3 regions of the Pseudoduganella sp. GW821-FHT05F09 genome follow, and region 1 is predicted to be linked to each of the others. Evidence: predicted binding sites of a transcription regulator. Region 1 holds the regulator's gene; each other region holds the start of a gene.
What was found. The regulator LexA, encoded in region 1, represses DNA repair genes until DNA is damaged. The targets are predictions, from matches to a motif close to ACTGTATNNNNATACAGT.
Positions count from the first base shown of each region.

Region 2: dinB (DNA polymerase IV) is a predicted target of LexA. The motif match lies at 2,743-2,760, and genes of this name have one in related genera.
Region 3: AC07S4_RS11005 (putative DNA modification/repair radical SAM protein) is a predicted target of LexA. The motif match lies at 2,142-2,159, and genes of this name have one in related genera.

Region 1 is NZ_JBWKSD010000011.1:109,784-115,715, forward strand. It holds gene purF (amidophosphoribosyltransferase) at 1-165, shown strand, start outside; gene AC07S4_RS27865 (cystathionine gamma-synthase family protein) at 216-1,460, shown strand; gene AC07S4_RS27870 (glutathione S-transferase family protein) at 1,480-2,106, opposite strand; gene lexA (transcriptional repressor LexA) at 2,122-2,778, opposite strand; gene AC07S4_RS27880 (RpnC/YadD family protein) at 2,877-3,965, opposite strand; gene rpsF (30S ribosomal protein S6) at 4,128-4,505, shown strand; gene priB (primosomal replication protein N) at 4,537-4,839, shown strand; gene rpsR (30S ribosomal protein S18) at 4,841-5,131, shown strand; gene rplI (50S ribosomal protein L9) at 5,165-5,617, shown strand; gene AC07S4_RS27905 (replicative DNA helicase) at 5,728-5,932, shown strand, end outside.
Region 2 is NZ_JBWKSD010000012.1:2,202-8,133, reverse strand. It holds gene AC07S4_RS28385 (class I SAM-dependent methyltransferase) at 1-544, shown strand, start outside; gene AC07S4_RS28380 (recombination-associated protein RdgC) at 596-1,492, opposite strand; gene dinB (DNA polymerase IV) at 1,551-2,717, opposite strand; gene AC07S4_RS28370 (nuclear transport factor 2 family protein) at 2,841-3,308, shown strand; gene AC07S4_RS28365 (MFS transporter) at 3,309-4,583, opposite strand; gene AC07S4_RS28360 (hypothetical protein) at 4,731-5,807, shown strand; gene AC07S4_RS28355 (S9 family peptidase) at 5,841-5,932, shown strand, end outside.
Region 3 is NZ_JBWKSD010000003.1:259,970-265,901, reverse strand. It holds gene AC07S4_RS11010 (UdgX family uracil-DNA binding protein) at 1-887, opposite strand, end outside; gene AC07S4_RS11005 (putative DNA modification/repair radical SAM protein) at 887-2,128, opposite strand; gene can (carbonate dehydratase) at 2,280-2,966, opposite strand; gene dnaJ (molecular chaperone DnaJ) at 3,082-4,212, opposite strand; gene dnaK (molecular chaperone DnaK) at 4,326-5,932, opposite strand, start outside.

The sequences.
Region 1 (5,932 bases):
AAGTTCGAGGCGTCGTGCTTCGACGGCATCTACGTGACCGGCGACGTGTCGCCCGACTACCTGGACAAGCTGGAGTACAACCGCCACAACCCGAAAAAACCGGCGGCCGCGGAGGATGCGGGCCGGACCCAGCTGAACTTGAACGCGGCCACCACCGAAGGGTGATGTCCCGGCCCGGCCGCCAAGCGCGCCGGGCTTTTTTTTGACTTGAGATCATGACAGAAAAGAAAAATTACGGTTTCACTACCACCATCCTGCACAACGACCGCCAGAAGGGCATCGAGCACGGCTCGCTGCACAAGCCGGTGCATACCTCGGTGGCCTTCGGCTACGGCGACGCGCGCCAGCTGGCCTCGGTATTCCAGGGCAAGGAACCGGGCTTCCGCTACGGCCGCCAGGGCAATCCCACCGTATCCGCGCTGGAAGACAAAGTGAACAAGATGGAGCAGGGCGTGGCCACCTTGTGCTTCGCCACCGGCATGGGCGCCATCGGCGCCGTGTTCCAGGCGCTGCTGCGCGCAGGCGACCATGTGGTGTCGTCGTCCTTCCTGTTCGGTAACACCAACTCGCTGTGGCAGACGGTGGCGGGGCAGGGCGTGGCGGTCGATTTCGTCGACGCGACCGAGGTGGCCAACGTGGCGGCGGCGATCCAGCCCAACACCCGCATCGTCTTCGTCGAGACCATCGCCAATCCGCGCACCCAGGTGGCGGATCTGAAGCGCATCGGCGAGCTGTGCAAGGAGCGCGGCATTCTCTACATCGTGGACAACACCATGACCACGCCGTATCTGTTCCAGCCGAAAGCAGTGGGGGCGGGCCTGGTGATCAATGCGCTGACCAAGTCGATCGGCGGCCACGGCAACGCGCTGGGCGGCAGCCTGACCGACACCGGCGCCTACGACTGGACGCAGTTCCCGAATATTTTCGAAAACTACAAGAAGGCGGCGCCGGCGCAGTGGGGCATCACGCAGATCCGCGCCAAGGGCCTGCGCGATTTCGGCGCCTCGCTGGGGCCGGAAGCGGCGCACCACATCGCCGTGGGCGCCGAGACGCTGGCGCTGCGCATGGAGCGCACCTGCGCCAATGCCAAGGCGTTGGCCGAGCTGCTGGAGGCGGACGAGCGCGTGGCGGCGGTGTATTACCCGGGTTTGCAGTCGCACCCGCAGTACGCCATTGCCACGGAGCTGTTCCGCGCGCACGGTTCGCTGCTGAGTTTTGAGCTGAAGGACGGTATCGACTGTTTCGACTTCCTGAACCGCCTGAAGCTGGCGATTCCGGCCTCCAACCTGGGCGATACGCGCACGCTGATCATTCCGGTGGCGCACACCATCTTCTACGAGATGGGGGCGGAACGCCGCGCCTCGATGGGGATTGCGGAGTCGCTGATACGCGTGTCCGTCGGCATCGAGGACACGGCTGATTTGCTGGAAGATTTCAGCTGCGCGCTGGAAGCCTGCTAAGCGGCTTGCCCCTCCAGCATTACCAGGGCTGCGCGCCTTCCATCCGGTAGGGATGGCGCCAGCCCGGCAGGGCCGCGATGCGGTCCAGCCAAGCCTGCACACGTGGCGGGTAGCTCACATTGGCCTGTTCGGGCCAGTACAAATAGCCGCAGATGGAAAAGTCCGCCATGCTGACGCTGTCGTCGAGCAGGAAGGCGCGGCCGTCGGCCAGTTCATCGTCCAGGCGTTCAATGTCCGCGTCGAAACGCTTGCGGAACCAGGGCAGCACGCTGCCTGCGTAAGCTTCGGGATCGAACTTCTGGCCGTAGCGCAGGTGTGCCATGGAAAAGCCGATGCGGTTCGCTTCCCAGAACAGCCACTCGCGCACGCGCTCCAGGCGCTGCTGTGTTTCGCCGCCGTAGGCTTGCAAATGCTCCGCCAGATGCAGCAGGATGGCGTTCGACTGCACATACGCCCTGTCTTCATGCACCAGTAGCGGCACTTCGCCATATTTGGCCAGGCTGCGGAAGGGCTCCGGGCGCGCGGCGCGCTCCAGGCGCAGATCGATTTCCTCGTACTCGTGCGGCACACCGGCCACTTCCATGGCCAGTTTGACCTTGTAGCTGTGGCCGGACTCGCAATTGCCGTAAAGTTTGAAGCTAGCCATGCTGCCTTCCGCCGATTAATGCCAGCTGCGCAGCAGGCCGACGGCCAGGCCTTCCAGCGCAAACTCTTCCGCTTCCGGATGGACGGTGATCACCTTGAAATCCGGGTTTTCCGGGAACAGTTCGATGGTCGAGCCGGTTTTCTTGTAGCGCTTGACCGTGACTTCGTTGCCGATGCGGGCCACCACGATCTGGCCGTTCTTGGCGCTGTCCACCTTTTTGACGGCCAGCAGGTCGCCGTCCATGATGCCGATGTCGCGCATCGATTCACCGCGCACTTTCAGCAGGTAGTCGGGCTTGGCGGAGAACAGGGAAGGGTCCACGCTGTAGCTGGTTTCCAAGTTTTCCTGGGCCAGGATGGGCGAACCGGCGGCCACGCGGCCGATCAGCGGCAGCGACATCATATTGGACGCGGCGGCGGCTGCCGCGTGCGCCAGCTTGGTGGCGGCCGATTCGGCGTGCGCGCCCAGCAGGCGAATGCCGCGCGAGGTGCCGGCGGCGATCTCGATGGCGCCCTTGCGCGCCAGCGCCTGCAGATGCTCCTCGGCGGCGTTGGCCGACTTGAAGCCCAGCTCGTTGGCGATTTCGGCGCGGGTGGGAGGGAAGCCGGTATTGTCGATGGCATCCTTGATCAGATTGAGAATTTGTTCCTGACGTGCGGTGAGCTTGATCATGGTGCGTTAGCTCTGAGAGCTGTGGATATAGACAGACTGTATTTTTGTACAGTGCGCGTGCTAATGCAAGGGATTTTGTTGATATGTGCGAAATATTTTCATGCAATGGGCCCGATAAGCTCCTCCAGTGAGCGCGCCTGCAGGATTTTGTCTTCCCAGGCGCTCAATTCTTCCGGTTTCGCGTGGGAGATGCGTAGTTCGGCACTGGGTGAAAGTGGCCCGAAACGCAGTTGCAGCAGCTTGCGCACCACGGCCCGGCGGCCTTCCTCCCGGCCTTCCTCCCGGCCTTCCTCCCGGCCTTCCGCTCTGCCTACCTGTAAGCCCACCTCTCTGCCTTCCTGCAAGCCCACCTCTCTGCCTTCCTGCAAGCCCACCTCCCTACCTTCCTGCAGGCCCACCTCTCTACCTTCCTGCAGGCCCTCCTTTCGGGCACGGTCCTTGGCCATGCGTATCATCAGGTTCTCGAATGGCATTTCCTTACTCCTGTTTAGTTCCTCAATCCGCACGGCCAGCTGGTCTTGCAGGTCGTCCGGGATTTTCATCATCCAGTCTAGTACATTGAATAAATCGAGGATGCGCTGCGGGTCCCAATGCCGCTCGTACATTAGCGAGGTCAGCATTGCCTTGAATTCGAAGCGTTTCCGGGGCTCGTGGCGGGTGTGCAGCGTCATCAGATGGGCGGCGGTCAGCAGCGCGAAAGCGTTGTTGCTGCTTAATAGCCGGTCCAAATGCGGCCAGAAGTCCAGCAATTTGACCGTGGGAAAGCGTATGCCGGCTTCGCAGCCGAACAGCTCGCATTCGAAACAGTCCGGCCGCCATGCGGGATAAGGGTCGGCCAGCACCACCAGCGTCGCGATCGGGCAGCGGAAGCGGTCGTAGAGGCGGTAGTAATAGGTAAAGATGCGTTCGGCGAAGTCTTTCTCCCGGCTGCGCTGGATCTCCAGATGGAGATAGAGCAGCCTGGCACCGCCGTCCTTGCCGGTCACGCGCACCAGTTTGTCTATCCTGCGCCTGCCGAGCTTGGCGTCGCGCACCACCTGGGCCAATTCCTGGTCGAGGAAGCTGTATTCCCGGCGCCAGTCGATGGCGTCATGGACGCGGGGGAAGAAAAACGCCATGAATTCGCGGAAATAGGCCATCACGGCGCTTTTCCAAGGCGTGTCGTAATCGTCGTTGGCTGGGCTCATGGCGCCAGCATGCCTGTCGCAGGGGCTGCCGGCCTTGCGCCAGCGCAAGCCGGCGGCTGCTTGATTTTTCAGCGGAAAGGCGCTATAGTCGCGGGCTTACCTCTTCCCACACCCGTCTTGACGCCGGGGTGGGCTATATTCACAGTCCTTAAGGGAGTTTTCATGCGTCACTATGAAATCGTATTTATCGTCCATCCGGACCAAAGCGAGCAAGTGCCCGCGATGATCGAACGTTACAAAGCCAGCGTGACCTCGCGCGGCGGTAATGTACATCGCGTGGAAGATTGGGGCCGCCGTCAAATGGCTTACTCGATCCAGAAACTGGCTAAAGCACACTACATCTGCATGAACATCGAGTGCGACAACGAGACCCTGGTCGAGCTGGAAACCGCATTCAAATTCAATGATGCCGTTCTGCGTCACCTGACCGTGAAAATGAAGAAAGCGGAAACCGCTCCTTCGCCGATGATGAAATCGGTACAACGTGAAGACGCGGCCAAGAGCCATCGCGCCGAAGCCCAAGCAGCTGCAGCGGCCTAAGGGTCAAGTTTTTCACTGACCAGGAACTGAACTGAACCAGCTACAGGTAAACGCCCTCATCACCGAACGGGACACCATCAGGTACACCCCGGCCGGCATGCCGATCGTGACTGCAGTCTTGCAGCACAGCTCGCAGCAGATGGAGGCAGGCATCGCCCGCTTGACCGAATTCGAGATCCCCGCCCTGGCGGCAGGCGATCTGGCAAAACGGTTCAACGACGCGCCCCTGGGCGGTATTTATCAGTTCACAGGATTCCTGGCCAAGAAAAACCGCAATAGCAGAAGCCTGGTGTTTCACATCATTGATTTTAGTTTATTAGATACAGGAGCCTAAAATGGCATTCGGTAAAAAGTTCGACAAAAACAAGCTCAAGCTGAAAGAAAAGCGCAAGCAACAGAATCCTCTGTTCAAACGTAAGAAGTTCTGCCGCTTCACCGCCGCAAACGTAGAACAAGTGGACTACAAAGACGTAGACACGCTGAAAGATTTCGTCCAGGAAAACGGCAAGATCATGCCAGCACGCCTGACCGGCACCAAGGCGCACTACCAGCGCCAAGTTGACACCGCAATCAAGCGCGCTCGTTATCTGGCCCTGCTGCCGTACACCGATCTGCACCACGCTTAATTGGCGCCGTCAGATTAGAAACTGGAGAGAACTATGCAAATCATTCTGTTGGAAAAAGTTGTTAACGTCGGCAACCTGGGCGACGTGGTTAAGGTCAAGGACGGCTACGCACGTAACTTCCTGATCCCGCAAAAGCTGGCCCGCCGCGCCACCACCGCCGCTGTTGCTGAATTCGAAGCCAAGCGCGCTGAACTGGAAAAAGCTGCCGCCATCAAACTGGCTGCTGCCCAAGCCCAAGGCGAGAAACTGAACGGCATGACCGTGACCGTTTCGCAAAAAGCTGGTGTTGACGGCCGTCTGTTCGGTTCCGTGACCAACTTCGACATCGCTGAAGCGCTGACCAAAGCTGGTTTCGCTGTTGAAAAGGCTGCCGTGCGCATGCCTAACGGCCCGCTGAAAGTCACCGGCGAGCACGCCGTGTCGGTATCGCTGCACACCGACGTCGTGGTTGACGTGACTGTTGCCGTTGTTGGCGAAGCTGCCTAAGTTTTTGTTGTAGAGAAATCTACGGCGAGACTGTTGTACATGTAAAAAAGCCGGGCTTGCCCGGCTTTTTTATTTTTTGCCCTTGCACCGAAGCAGGTATAATTCGCGCCATGAACACCCCCTCCGATCCACAGGTAGATTCGCTACGCATTCCGCCGCATTCCATCGAAGCAGAACAGTCCGTCATCGGCGGCCTGCTGCGCGACAATGCCGCGTTCGACCGTATCGCGGATTTCATGAATCCCGACGATTTCTACCGCTACGATCACCGCATCATCTTCGAACAGATCGTCCGCCTGATCAACGGCTCCAAGC
Region 2 (5,932 bases), on a different contig from region 1:
GATGGCCGGCCCGCTGGGCGACGTCACCTTGCAGGAGGCGGTATACAAGCCGGTGCTGGACTTCCTGGCCGACCACCAGCACCGCAGCATCGCCGAGATCGAGGCGGCTTGCCGGCCGCAGGGCCTGGCGCCGGAGCAAATCATTCAGGCCGTGTTCCTGCTGGCCGGCGCCGGCAGCCTGGCCGCGGTCCAGGACGACCACGCCATCGCCGGCGCCCGGCCGCAGACCGAGCGCCTGAACCGCCACCTGTGCCAGCTCGCCCAGACCGGCACCGAGGTGAACTACCTGGCCTCGCCGGTGACCGGCAGCGGCATGCAGCTGGACCGCTTCAACCAGCTGTTCCTGCTGGCGCAGATGCAAGGCAAGCATCCTGCCGAGTGGGCGGCATTCGTGATCGCCATCCTCAACAGCCAGGGCCAGCGCATCCAGAAAGACGGGGCGGTGATGGACAGCGAAGCGCAGGCGGCCGAATTGCAGCGCCTGGCCGGCATTTTTTCCGAGCAAGTCCTGCCCATCCTGAAGGCGCTGGGCATCGCCAGCTAGGCAATAAAAAAAACCCGCTCAAGAGAGCGGGTTTTTCGGTGCGGCGGGGTATCAGGCTTTCGCTTCGCCGCCCAGGGCTTCGACCACGTCGGCCATCATCTTGCTCAGCTCGCCGGTCATCAGCATGAAGTCGCCGTCGAAGCGCTCGTCGTCGTTGCGGGTGCTCGATTCGGTTTCCTTCAGCACGTCCAGCGGCTTGATGCCTTTCAGCGCCAGCGACTCGGTCAGGGTGAAGGAGATCTTGCTTTCCCAGGTCATGGCCAGGCGGGTGCACTGCTTGCCGGCGGCGATGTGGCGGCGCACTTCGTCCGCTTCCAGCGTGTGGCGCACATAGCGCACGGCGGCCTTGCTCTCGCCGGTGGCGCGCAGCTCGGTGTCCATGTCGACCGTGAAGCCGGACGGGGAATCGTCGGCCTGCAGCCATTCGGTCATCACGCCGACCGGCGAGCGCTGCACGCGCAGGCTTTCCAGCGGCATGCGGTCGACCGCCTTCAGCAGCAGCTTGATCACTTCGTCGGCCTTGGCCGGGCTGGCGGCGTCCACCACCAGCCAGCCGTTGACCGGGTCGATCCAGGTCCACACATTGCCGCGGATCGAGAAGGCGCGCGGCAGCAGCTCGTCGGCCACGCGTTCCTTCAGCTCCTTCATGGCTTTCTTGCCGGGAGCGAAACCTTGCGCTTCTTCCATCTCGGCCGCGCGGGCCTTGGCCACCTGGTTGATGACGGTGGCCGGCAGCAGCTTCTTCTCGGTGCCCAGCAGGATCAGCATCTGGTTGTTCACCACGTGCACCAGGCCGCCGTTCGGGCGCGGCTTGTCCCAGCCCTGGCGCAGCAATTCATTGCTGCTGGCCGGCGAAAAAGCGTTGGTGCTCAGCGCTGCTTCGAGTTGTTCAGGAGTAAATGCCCAGGGCGCGGGCAGACGGTAGATTTGCAGATTCTTGAACCACATATTTGAGTTTGCCTTTGTTCAACTAAATTCTGGGGGAACGACATTTTACACGCGCGCGTTACAGGTCCGCGAAAAGTTCGCCCTGCCTGGGCCGGGGTGTTGCGGATAGGTCCAGTCCGGGGTCGTCCAGGCTGGACAGCGCGCTGATTTTCACGCCCAGCAGGCGCAGGCGCTGGTCCAGCGGCACCCGCCGCAGGCATTCGCCGGCGGCGCGCCGGATGGCGGCCGCGTCCGCCGTGGGCACGGGCAGGGTCACGTCGCGCGTGGCCCGGCTGAAATCCGAGTAGCGCAGCTTGATGCCCACCGTGCGGCCCACATAGCGCTTGCGCGCCAGGTCCTCGCCCAGGCGCTGGCACAGCCGGGTGAAGATGTCGGACAGCGCCTCGCGGTCGTGTTTGGCGTGCAGGTCGCGCTCGAAGGTGGTTTCGCGGCTGATGGACTTCGGTTCGTGGCTGGTGACCACGGCGCGCTCGTCCTGCCCGTGCGCGACGCGCTTGAGCCAGCTGGCGTAGTTCAGGCCGAAGTGCTCCTGCAGCAGCGCCTCGTCGGCGGCGGCCAGCTGGCCCACGGTGGCGATGCCGAGCGCGGCCAGCTTGGCGTCCGCCTTGGGGCCGATGCCGTTCACCTTGCGCACCGCCAGCGGCCAGACCCGGCTGGGGATGTCTTGGTGCGACACGATGGTCACGCCGTCCGGCTTGTCCAGTTCGGAGCAGATCTTGGCCAGCAGCTTGTTGGGCGCCACGCCGATCGAGCAGGACAGCCCGGTGGCGTCGCGCACCGCCTGCTTGATGCGCAGCGCCAGCGCGCGCGTCTCCTCCGGATGCTCGCTCAGGTCGATATAGATTTCGTCTATGCCCCGGTCCTCGATATGGGGAGCGATCTCGGCCACGGCGGCCTTGAACAGGCGCGACAGGCGGCGGTAGGAATCGAAATCGGTCGGCAGCAGCACCGCGTCCGGCGCCAGCGCGGCCGCCTTCATGGTGCCCATGGCGGAAAACACGCCCAGCGCGCGCGCCTCGTAGGTGGAGGTGGTGACCACGCCCCGGCCCACATAGTCGCGCAGGCGCGAAAACTGGCGCGTGCCGTCCGGCAGCAGCACCGGCTGGTGGCGCGCGCCGCCGCCTATCACCACCGCCTGCCCGCGCAGTTCCGGATAGCGCAGCAGCTCCACGGACGCGTAGAAGGCGTCCATGTCGAGGTGGGCAATGCGGCGCGTTTCGGCCATGGCGGAACGGGACAGATATAGCGATACTGTAATTATATACAGTATTCAACATCATTGCCACGGCGGCCGGCTTCGTGTTCTCATGGGGCTCTCTTGCCAACTTGCCAAAAAGGGCTGGACCATATGAAACGTACCCTGCTGTTGTTGACCCTGGCGCTGCTGCCCTTCCTTGCCCACGCCGCCGATACCGCCGCTGCGGCGGACCAGCAGGCGATAGAACGGGCGGTGCTGGACTATATCGAATCGCAGCACAAGGCGGACCCGGCGCTGATGGCGCGCGGCCTGGACGAGCAGCTCGCCAAGCGCACCTACTGGCAGGCGGCGGACGGGACGGAATTCGTCATGCAGACGGACTACGCCACCATGCTGAAAGTGGCCCGGACCTTCAACAAGGACGGCAATAAATTCCCGCAGCCGCCGCGCGTGGAAATCAAGATCCTGGACATCGACAAGCGGGTCGCCACCGTGAAGCTGACCGCCGACGAGTGGATAGACTATATGCACCTGTACAAGAACCAGCGCAGCGAATGGAAGATCATCAACGTGCTGTGGCAGTACCACGATGAAAAGCGGCAGACCAGCCGCAAATAGTCAGGCCACGGGCGGGCGCCGTCCGCAGGCCAGCACCAGCACGCCGCCCGCCGCCACGCTGGCCGCCACCAGGTAGATGCCGATGGCGGGGCTGCCGGTGGCGTCCTTCACCGCCCCCACCAGGTAGGGGCTGGCGAAGCCGGCCAGGTTGCCCACCGAGTTGATCAGCGCGATGCCGGCCGCCGCCGCCGCGCCGCCCAGCATGCCGGTGGGCAGGCTCCAGAAAATGGGGAAGGTGCTCAGGATGCCGGCCGTGGCCAGGCTCAGCGCCAGCATGGCCGGCAGGGTGTCGTGGCCGTACCAGGTGCACAGCGCCAGGCCCGCCGCGCCCAGGAAGGCGGCGATGGCGGCGTGCCAGCGCCGTTCGCCGCTGCGGTCCGAATGGCGCGCGGCCAGCACCATGGCCACCGCCGCCACGCCGTAGGGTATGACGGTGAGCAGGCCGATCTGGAACACGTCCTGCACGCCGGTGTTGCGCACCAGCTGCGGCAGCCAGAAGCTCACGCCGTACAAGCCCATCACAAACAAAAAGTACACCAGCGCCAGCAGCCACACCGCGCCGCTGGCGAACAGCCGGCCCAGCGGCAGGTGCTGCCGCCCGCCGCCGTCGGCCGCGATGGCGGCTTCCAGGTATCGCTTCTCGTCTGCGCTGAGCCAGCGCGCGCTGCGGATGCCGTCGTCCAGGTAGAACAGCGTCCACACGCCCAGCAGCACCGAAGGCAGGCCTTCGAGCAGGAACAGCCACTGCCAGCCTTTCAGGCCGAGTTCGCCGTCCAGGGCGCGCATGATCCAGCCCGACAGCGGCCCGCCCACCACGCCCGCCACCGCCACCCCGCTCATGAACAGCGCCACGATGCGCGCGCGGCGGCCGGCCGGATACCAGTAGGTCAGGTAGAGGATGATGCCGGGGAAGAAGCCGGCCTCGGCCACGCCCAGCAGGAAGCGCAGCGCGTAGAAGCTGGCCGGCGTGGTGGCGAACATCAGCGCGGCCGAGATCAGGCCCCAGCTGGCCATGATGCGGGCGATCCACAGGCGCGCGCCCACCTTCGCCATCAGCAGGTTGGACGGCACCTCGAACAGGAAATAGCCGATGAAGAAGATGCCGGCGCCCAGGCCGTACACGGTATCCGAATAGCGCAGGTCGGCCTGCATGCCCAGCTTGGCGAAGCCGACGTTGACGCGGTCCAGGTAGGCGGCCACGTAGCACAGGAACAGGAAGGGCAGCAGGCGCAGGCTGACCTTGCCGTACAGGGTGTCGGGGTTGATTTTATCCATGAGCAATGATTGCACACGATTGCATGCCGCGCGCCATTTTCGCGATATTGCACCAAGTCAGCGTGGCGCTGTTGTGCCGGCTTCCGGTCTAGCATCGGCATGCCGGATGTCCGTCCGGCGCCAACCCCATCCGCTACGAGGCTTACCATGCAACTATCAAAAAGATTGCTGCTGCTACTGCTTTGCCCTGTGTTTTCCGCGCCCGCGCTGGCCGCCGCGCCGCACTACAAAATGACCCTGCTCGGCAGCGGCAACACCAGCACCACGCGCATCAACAACGACGGCCTGGTGGTGGGCGTGCTGCAGGACCCGGTTGACAATACGCTGCACAGCTATCTGTGGAAAAACGGCGTCTACACCATGCTCGACACGCCCATCAACCGCGTGGGCGCCATCAGCGCGGACGGCAAGATCGCCGGCGAAGTGATCGACTTCAGCCCCGAAAGCTATCTGGCGCGGCCGGCGGTGTACGCCAACGGCGCCACCACCATGGTGCCGGCGCCGATCGCGCCGCTGGACCGCTACAACTACCTGAGCGGCATCAACAACGCCGGCAAGGTGGCGGGCACCCAATACATCAACAGCGAAGGCTATGCCTACACCTCGGTCAACGGCGTCACCACGCTGCTGGGCGCGCTGGGCGGCACGCACAGCTACGTCGGCGGCATGAACGAGGCCGGCGTGGTGGCAGGCTCGGCGCAGCTTGCCAACGGCGACTTCCATCTGTTCCGCCACGACGGCAGCGGCATGGTGGACCTGGGCGCCCTCAGCGACGGCCGCTATATCGACGCCAACGACATCAACGAGGCCGGCGTGGTGGTCGGCTCGGACGAGGTGGGCGAGGGTTCGGACGCCCACTACCGCGCCGTCATTTTCCAGGACGGGATCCTGCAGCCCCTGGGCAGCTTCGCGCCCGGCCTGAACAGCTGGGCGATGGCGGTCAACAATGCCGGACAGGTAGTAGGCAACGGCAGCTTCAGCTTCCTGGTCAGCGACGGCGCCACCTACAACCTGAACAGCCTGCTGCCGGCCAATAGCGGCTTTTACGTCAGCGCGGTCTACGACATCAACGACAGCGGCCAGATCACCGGCACCGCCTGCGGCGCGGGCGCGGGCTGCTTCGGCATGCTGCTCAGCCCGGTCCCCGAGCCGGGCGCCGGGCTGATGCTGCTGGCCGGCCTGGGCCTGGTTTACCGCTTACGCGGGAGGGCTCGCTCCGTGTAGAATCATTGCACAAATAACCATAAAGGAGTGACCTTGAAACTGTCCCGCATCCTGCCGGCCTGCGCGCTTGCCGCAGTCCCGGCCTTTGCCGCCGATGTGGCGCCCGTGGCCGCCAAGACCCCATG
Region 3 (5,932 bases), on a different contig from region 1:
TCGTCCAGCGTGTGCGGCTGCTGGCGCTCGGGCTGGGCTTTCCCGGGTGCGATGGGTATCGTGGTGCCGCTGCGGCGGCCAACGGCGCTGGCCTGGCCCACGCGGCGCGCACCGGCCGCCGCTTGCGACACCATCTCCGGCACCAGCGCGGCTTCCAGCATGTTCTTCCAGAAGCGCGCACGCACGTGGCTGTGCATGACGTCCGGATTCAGCCGGGCAGGGTTGAAGATGCTGCGGTAATAGGTCAGCCACAGCGCTTCGCCCGCATCCTCGATATCGGCGGCGCTGCGGGCGAGCGGACCGGCGGTGTGCAGCGCGGCGCCGTCCCACAGCACGGTGGCGTCCGGCGTGGCGATCAGCCAGGTGGCGCGGCCCATGCGGTCCGCGAAGTGCCGCGCCACCTGCGGCAGCACGTCGTGCGCGGGCTCGAACCAGGCCACGAAGCGCGGCGCGCCCTCGCCCGCCGGGCGTTCGCGGAAGCGCAGATAGGCGTGCATGTCGTGCTCCTCGCGGCGCACGGCGCGGGCCATGGTTTGCAATCGGTTGCCGTCTTCGTCCGCCATCGACATGACCTCCTGCTGTCCCTGCTGCCAGCGCCACAGTACCTTGTACAGGAAAGCCCAGCGGTCCTCGGCGCGGTAGCAGGATGCGGTTTGCAATAGCGCCATCAGCTCGCGCGGCACGCGCAGGGCGGCAAGCGCAGCGGCGCCCGGTCCGGGCACAGGTGGCGCAGGCACAGGCGACGGACTGGCAAAGAGATCGCCGCCGCCACCGGGCGCCATCCATTGTACGGAGCCGGGCGGCACGCGGCGCACGATCAGTCCCCGCGCCGCCGCGCGCCAGCCGTCGAAGTCCGCGACGCAGACCAGCTCGCCCTGCCCGTCCATCAGCCCGCCTGCAGCTCGGGCCACAGGTTCATCTGCTGCGGGGCGTCGGCCATGGCGCGGCGCAGCGTCTCGGACGGGATGGTGTCGCGCGCGGGCGCGTAGTCCGCCACGATGATGAAGGGGGCGATCTTCTTCATGCTGCAGCGCAGGCGCGACAGGTCGGCGTAGCGCACGCGCCGCATACGCCGCAGCTCGACTATGCGTTGCGCGTTGCGCAGGCCGATGCCCGGCACGCGCGCGATCATGCCGGCGTCGGCGCGGTTCAGGTCCATGGGGAAGTGCTCGCGGTTGGCCAGCGCCCAGGCCAGCTTGGGGTCGATGTCCAGGGCCAGGTTGCCGGGTTGCGTACTGTCACCCGGCAGCAGTTCGCTGACCTGGAAGCCATAGCTGCGCAGCAGGAAGTCGGCCTGGTACAGCCGGTGTTCGCGCTGCATGGGCGGCGGCGCCAGCGGCACGCTTTTGGGGCTGTCCGGTATCGGGCTGAAGGCGGAGTAGTACACGCGCTTGAGCTTGTAGCTGCTGTACAGGGTTTCGGCTGTGCCGAGGATGTGCTTGTCGTCGCTGGCGTCGGCGCCGACTATCATCTGCGTGCTCTGCCCCGCCGGCGCGAAGGCGGGCGCTTTGGGCTCCTCGGCCTTTTCGTCCAGCCGCAGACGGATGGCGCCCATGGCCAGCTTGATAGTGTGGACGTTCTTCTCCGGCGCCAGGCGCGCGATGCTGGCCTGCGAGGGCAGCTCGATGTTCACGCTGAGCCGGTCCGCATACAGGCCGGCGGCGGCGATCAGGGCGGGATCGGCGTCGGGTATGGTTTTCAGGTGGATGTAGCCACGGAACTGGTGCGTTTCGCGCAGCTCGCGGGCGATGGCGACCAGCTGCTCCATGGTGTAGTCGGCCGACTGGATGATGCCGCTGCTGAGGAACAGGCCGTCGATGTAGTTGCGCAGGTAGAAATCGACCGTGAGCTTGACCACTTCCTGCACCGTGAAGCGGGCGCGCGGCACGTTGGACGTGCGCCGGTTGACGCAGTACTGGCAGTCGTAGACGCAAAAGTTGGTGAGCAGGATTTTCAGCAGCGAGACGCAGCGCCCGTCCGGCGTGTAGCTGTGGCATATGCCCATGCCGGTGCTGGCGCCCAGGCCGTCCTTGCCGATGGAGTTGCGCTTGGGCGCGCCGCTGCTGGCGCAGGACGCGTCGTATTTCGCCGCGTCGGCCAGGATCTCGAGCTTGTCGGTGAGCTCCATGGTTCGCCTTTATACTGTATTTATGTACAGTATATCGTGGGCGGGCGGAGGGGGGGGCGGAGATTATCGGGTCAGGGGCGGGTCAGCATGGCGGGTTACGCGCTGGCGCGCTAACCCGCCCTACACGCCGATGCGAATCGGCGCTTGGCGCTTACGCGATGGCGGCGTATTTTTCCAGGCGGTTCTTGATGCAGGCGGCCAGTTCGTGGCCGGCGCTGACGGTCATCTCGAGGTCATGCAGGTGGCCGTCCTTCAGGCCGTAGACCCAGCCATGGACGGTCAGTGGCTGGCCGCGGTCCCAGGCGTCCTGCACGATGGTGGTCTGGCAGACGTTGACCACCTGCTCCACCACGTTCAGCTCGCACATGCGCTCGGCGCGCTGGCCCTGCGGCAGCACGTCGCCCAGGTAGCGCTCGTGCTTCTGGTGCACGTCCTGCACATGGCGCAGCCAGTTGTCGACCAGGCCGACGCGGGTGCCGGTCATGGCCGCGTGCACGCCCTTGCAGCCATAGTGGCCGACGACGATCACGTGCTTGACCTTCAGCACTTCGATGGCGAACTGCAGTACCGACAGGCAGTTCAGGTCCGAGTGCACCACCACGTTGGCGATGTTGCGGTGGACGAAGACGTCGCCCGGCGCCAGGCCCAGCAGCTCATTCGCCGGTACGCGGCTGTCGGAGCAGCCTATCCACAGGTACTCCGGCGAAGCTTGCTGCTCCAGGCGCTTGAAGAATTCGGGATCGCGCTGAACCATGGAATCGGCCCAGGCACGGTTGTTGACCAGCAGGTCCGCCAGTGGGGAAACGCTGACGTTGTCGCTTACGCTTAGTTCACTCATATGTCCTCTCATACGTGCGAAGACCGCCCGTTTGCCGGGTTGGCAAGGGGCGGTCCGGGATGTTGCTATCTTACCTGATTTGCTGCGGCGCATCATCTACGCCGGGCAATGATGCTTATTCGAAGAAGTCCTTCACCTTGTCGCGCCAGGTCTTGCTTTGCGGGCTGTGCTTGGAGCCGCCCTCGACCGTGGCACGGTCGAATTCGCGCAGCAGTTCCTTCTGCTTGTCGGTCAGCTTGACCGGCGTTTCCACCGCCACGTGGCAGAACAGGTCGCCCGGATAGCCGGAACGCACGCCCTTGATGCCCTTGCCCTTCAGGCGGAAGGTCTTGCCCGACTGGGTGCCTTCCGGAATGGTGAACGACACCTTGCCCGACAGCGTAGGCACTTCGATTTCGCCGCCCAGCGCCGCGCGCGCGAACGAGATCGGCATTTCGCAATGCAGGTCGTCGCCTTCGCGCTGGAACACCGCGTGCTGCTTGATGTGGATTTCCACATACAGGTCGCCCGGCGGTCCGCCGTTGGTGCCCGGTTCGCCGTTGCCCGACGAGCGGATGCGCATGCCGTTGTCGATGCCGACCGGGATCTTCACTTCCAGCGTCTTGTTGCGCTTGATGCGGCCCGCGCCGCCGCAAGGCGAGCAAGGATCGGTGATGATCTTGCCGGTGCCGTGGCATTTCGGGCAGGTCTGCTGGATGCTGAAGAAACCCTGCTGCATGCGCACCTGGCCGTGGCCGCCGCAGGTCGAGCACGTCACCGGCGCGGTGCCCGGCTTGGCGCCGGAACCGTGGCAGGTGTCGCACTTGTCCCAGGACGGCACGCGGATGGTGGTGTCGAAGCCGTGCGCGGCCTGCTCCAGCGTGATTTCCAGGTTGTAGCGCAAGTCGGCGCCGCGGTAGACCTGCGGACCGGCGCTGCGGCCGCGGCCGCCGCCGCCGAAGATGTCGCCGAAGATGTCGCCGAAGGCATCGCCGAAGCCGCCCGCGCCGAAACCGCCGCCGCCTCCGCCGCCCATGTTCGGGTCCACGCCCGCATGGCCGTAGCGGTCATACGCTTCGCGTTTTTCCGGATTGGTGAGCATCTCGTAGGCCTCTTTGACCTCCTTGAACTTCTCTTCCGATTCCTTGCTGTCCGGATTGCGGTCCGGATGGTATTTCATCGCCAGTTTGCGATAGGACTTCTTGATCTCGTCTTCGGACGCATTCTTCGCGACGCCGAGAATCTCGTAAAAATCACGCTTTGCCATGTGGAGGCACCTTGCTGTATCTACTGGTACTGATTATGCGAAAAAGCCGAGCCGGCCCCTTTCCAGGGATGCACGGCTCGGCGTCAGTCTTGCGGCCGCAGCCGGTGGACTAATTACTTGCTGTCTTTGACTTCCTTGAAGTCAGCGTCCACCACGTCGTCCTGCTGCGCCTTGGCTTCCTGCTGGCCGCCTGCCTGCTGGCCGCCTTCGGCGCCGGCAGCGCCTTGCTGGGCCTGCATGTCAGCGTACATCTTCTCGCCCAGCTTCTGCGAAGCGGTCGACAGCGCTGCCACTTTGGCGTCGATGTCGGCCTTGTCGCCGGCCTTGATCGAGCCTTCCAGATCGGTGATGGCCGCTTCGATCTTCTCTTTCTCGCCCGCTTCCAGCTTGTCGCCGTATTCGGTCAGCGATTTGCGGGTGGAGTGCACCAGCGCGTCGGCCTGGTTGCGCGACTCGGCCAGTTCCTTGACCTTTTTGTCCTCTTCCGCGTTCAGCTCGGCGTCCTTCACCATCTTCTGGATCTCGTCCTCGGTCAGGCCCGAGTTCGCCTTGATGGTGATCTTGTTTTCCTTGCCGGTGGCCTTGTCCTTGGCGCCCACGTGCAGGATGCCGTTGGCGTCGATGTCGAAGGTCACTTCGATCTGCGGCGTGCCGCGCGATGCCGGCGGGATGCCTTCCAGGTTGAATTCGCCCAGGCCCTTGTTGCCGGCCGCGATTTCACGCTCGCCCTGGTAGACCTTGATGGTCACGGCAGGCTGGTTGTCGTCGGCGGTCGAGAACACTTGCGAGAACTTGGTCGGAATCGTGGTGTTCTTGTGGATCATCTTGGTCATCACGCCGCCCAGGGTTTCGATACCCAGCGACAGCGGGGTCACGTCCAGCAGCAGCAGGTCCTTGCGGTCGCCCGACAGCACGGAACCCTGAATCGCGGCGCCCACGGCCACGGCTTCGTCCGGGTTCACGTCCTTGCGTGGATCCTTGCCGAAGAACTCCTTGACCTTTTCCTGCACTTTAGGCATACGGGTCATGCCGCCGACCAGGATGATGTCGTCGATGTCCGATACTTTCACGCCTGCATCCTTGATGGCGGTGCGGCATGGCTCGATGGTGGCGTTGATCAGTTCTTCAACCAGCGATTCCAGCTTGGCGCGGGTCATCTTCAGGGTCAGGTGGACCGGCGCGCCGTTCGCCATGGCGATGTAGGGCTCGTTGATCTCGGTCTGCTGCGAGGACGACAGCTCGATCTTCGCGCGCTCGGCCGAAGCCTTGATGCGCTGCAGGGCGATCGGATCTTTTTTCAGGTCCAGGCCGTTGATCTTCTTGAACTCGTCGATGATGTAGTCGATCACGCGCTGGTCGAAGTCTTCGCCGCCCAGGAAGGTGTCGCCGTTGGTCGACAGCACTTCGAACTGCTTCTCGCCGTCCACGTCCGCGATTTCAATGATCGATACGTCGAAGGTACCGCCGCCCAAGTCGTACACGGCGATCTTGCGGTCGCCCTTGTCGGTCTTGTCCAGGCCGAAGGCCAGTGCGGCTGCGGTTGGTTCGTTGATGATGCGCTTGACGTCCAGGCCAGCGATGCGGCCGGCGTCCTTGGTGGCCTGGCGCTGCGAGTCGTTGAAGTAGGCAGGCACGGTGATCACGGCTTCGGTGACTTCTTCACCGAGGTAGTCTTCCGCCGTTTTCTTCATTTTGCGCAGCACTTCAGCCGAGATCTGCG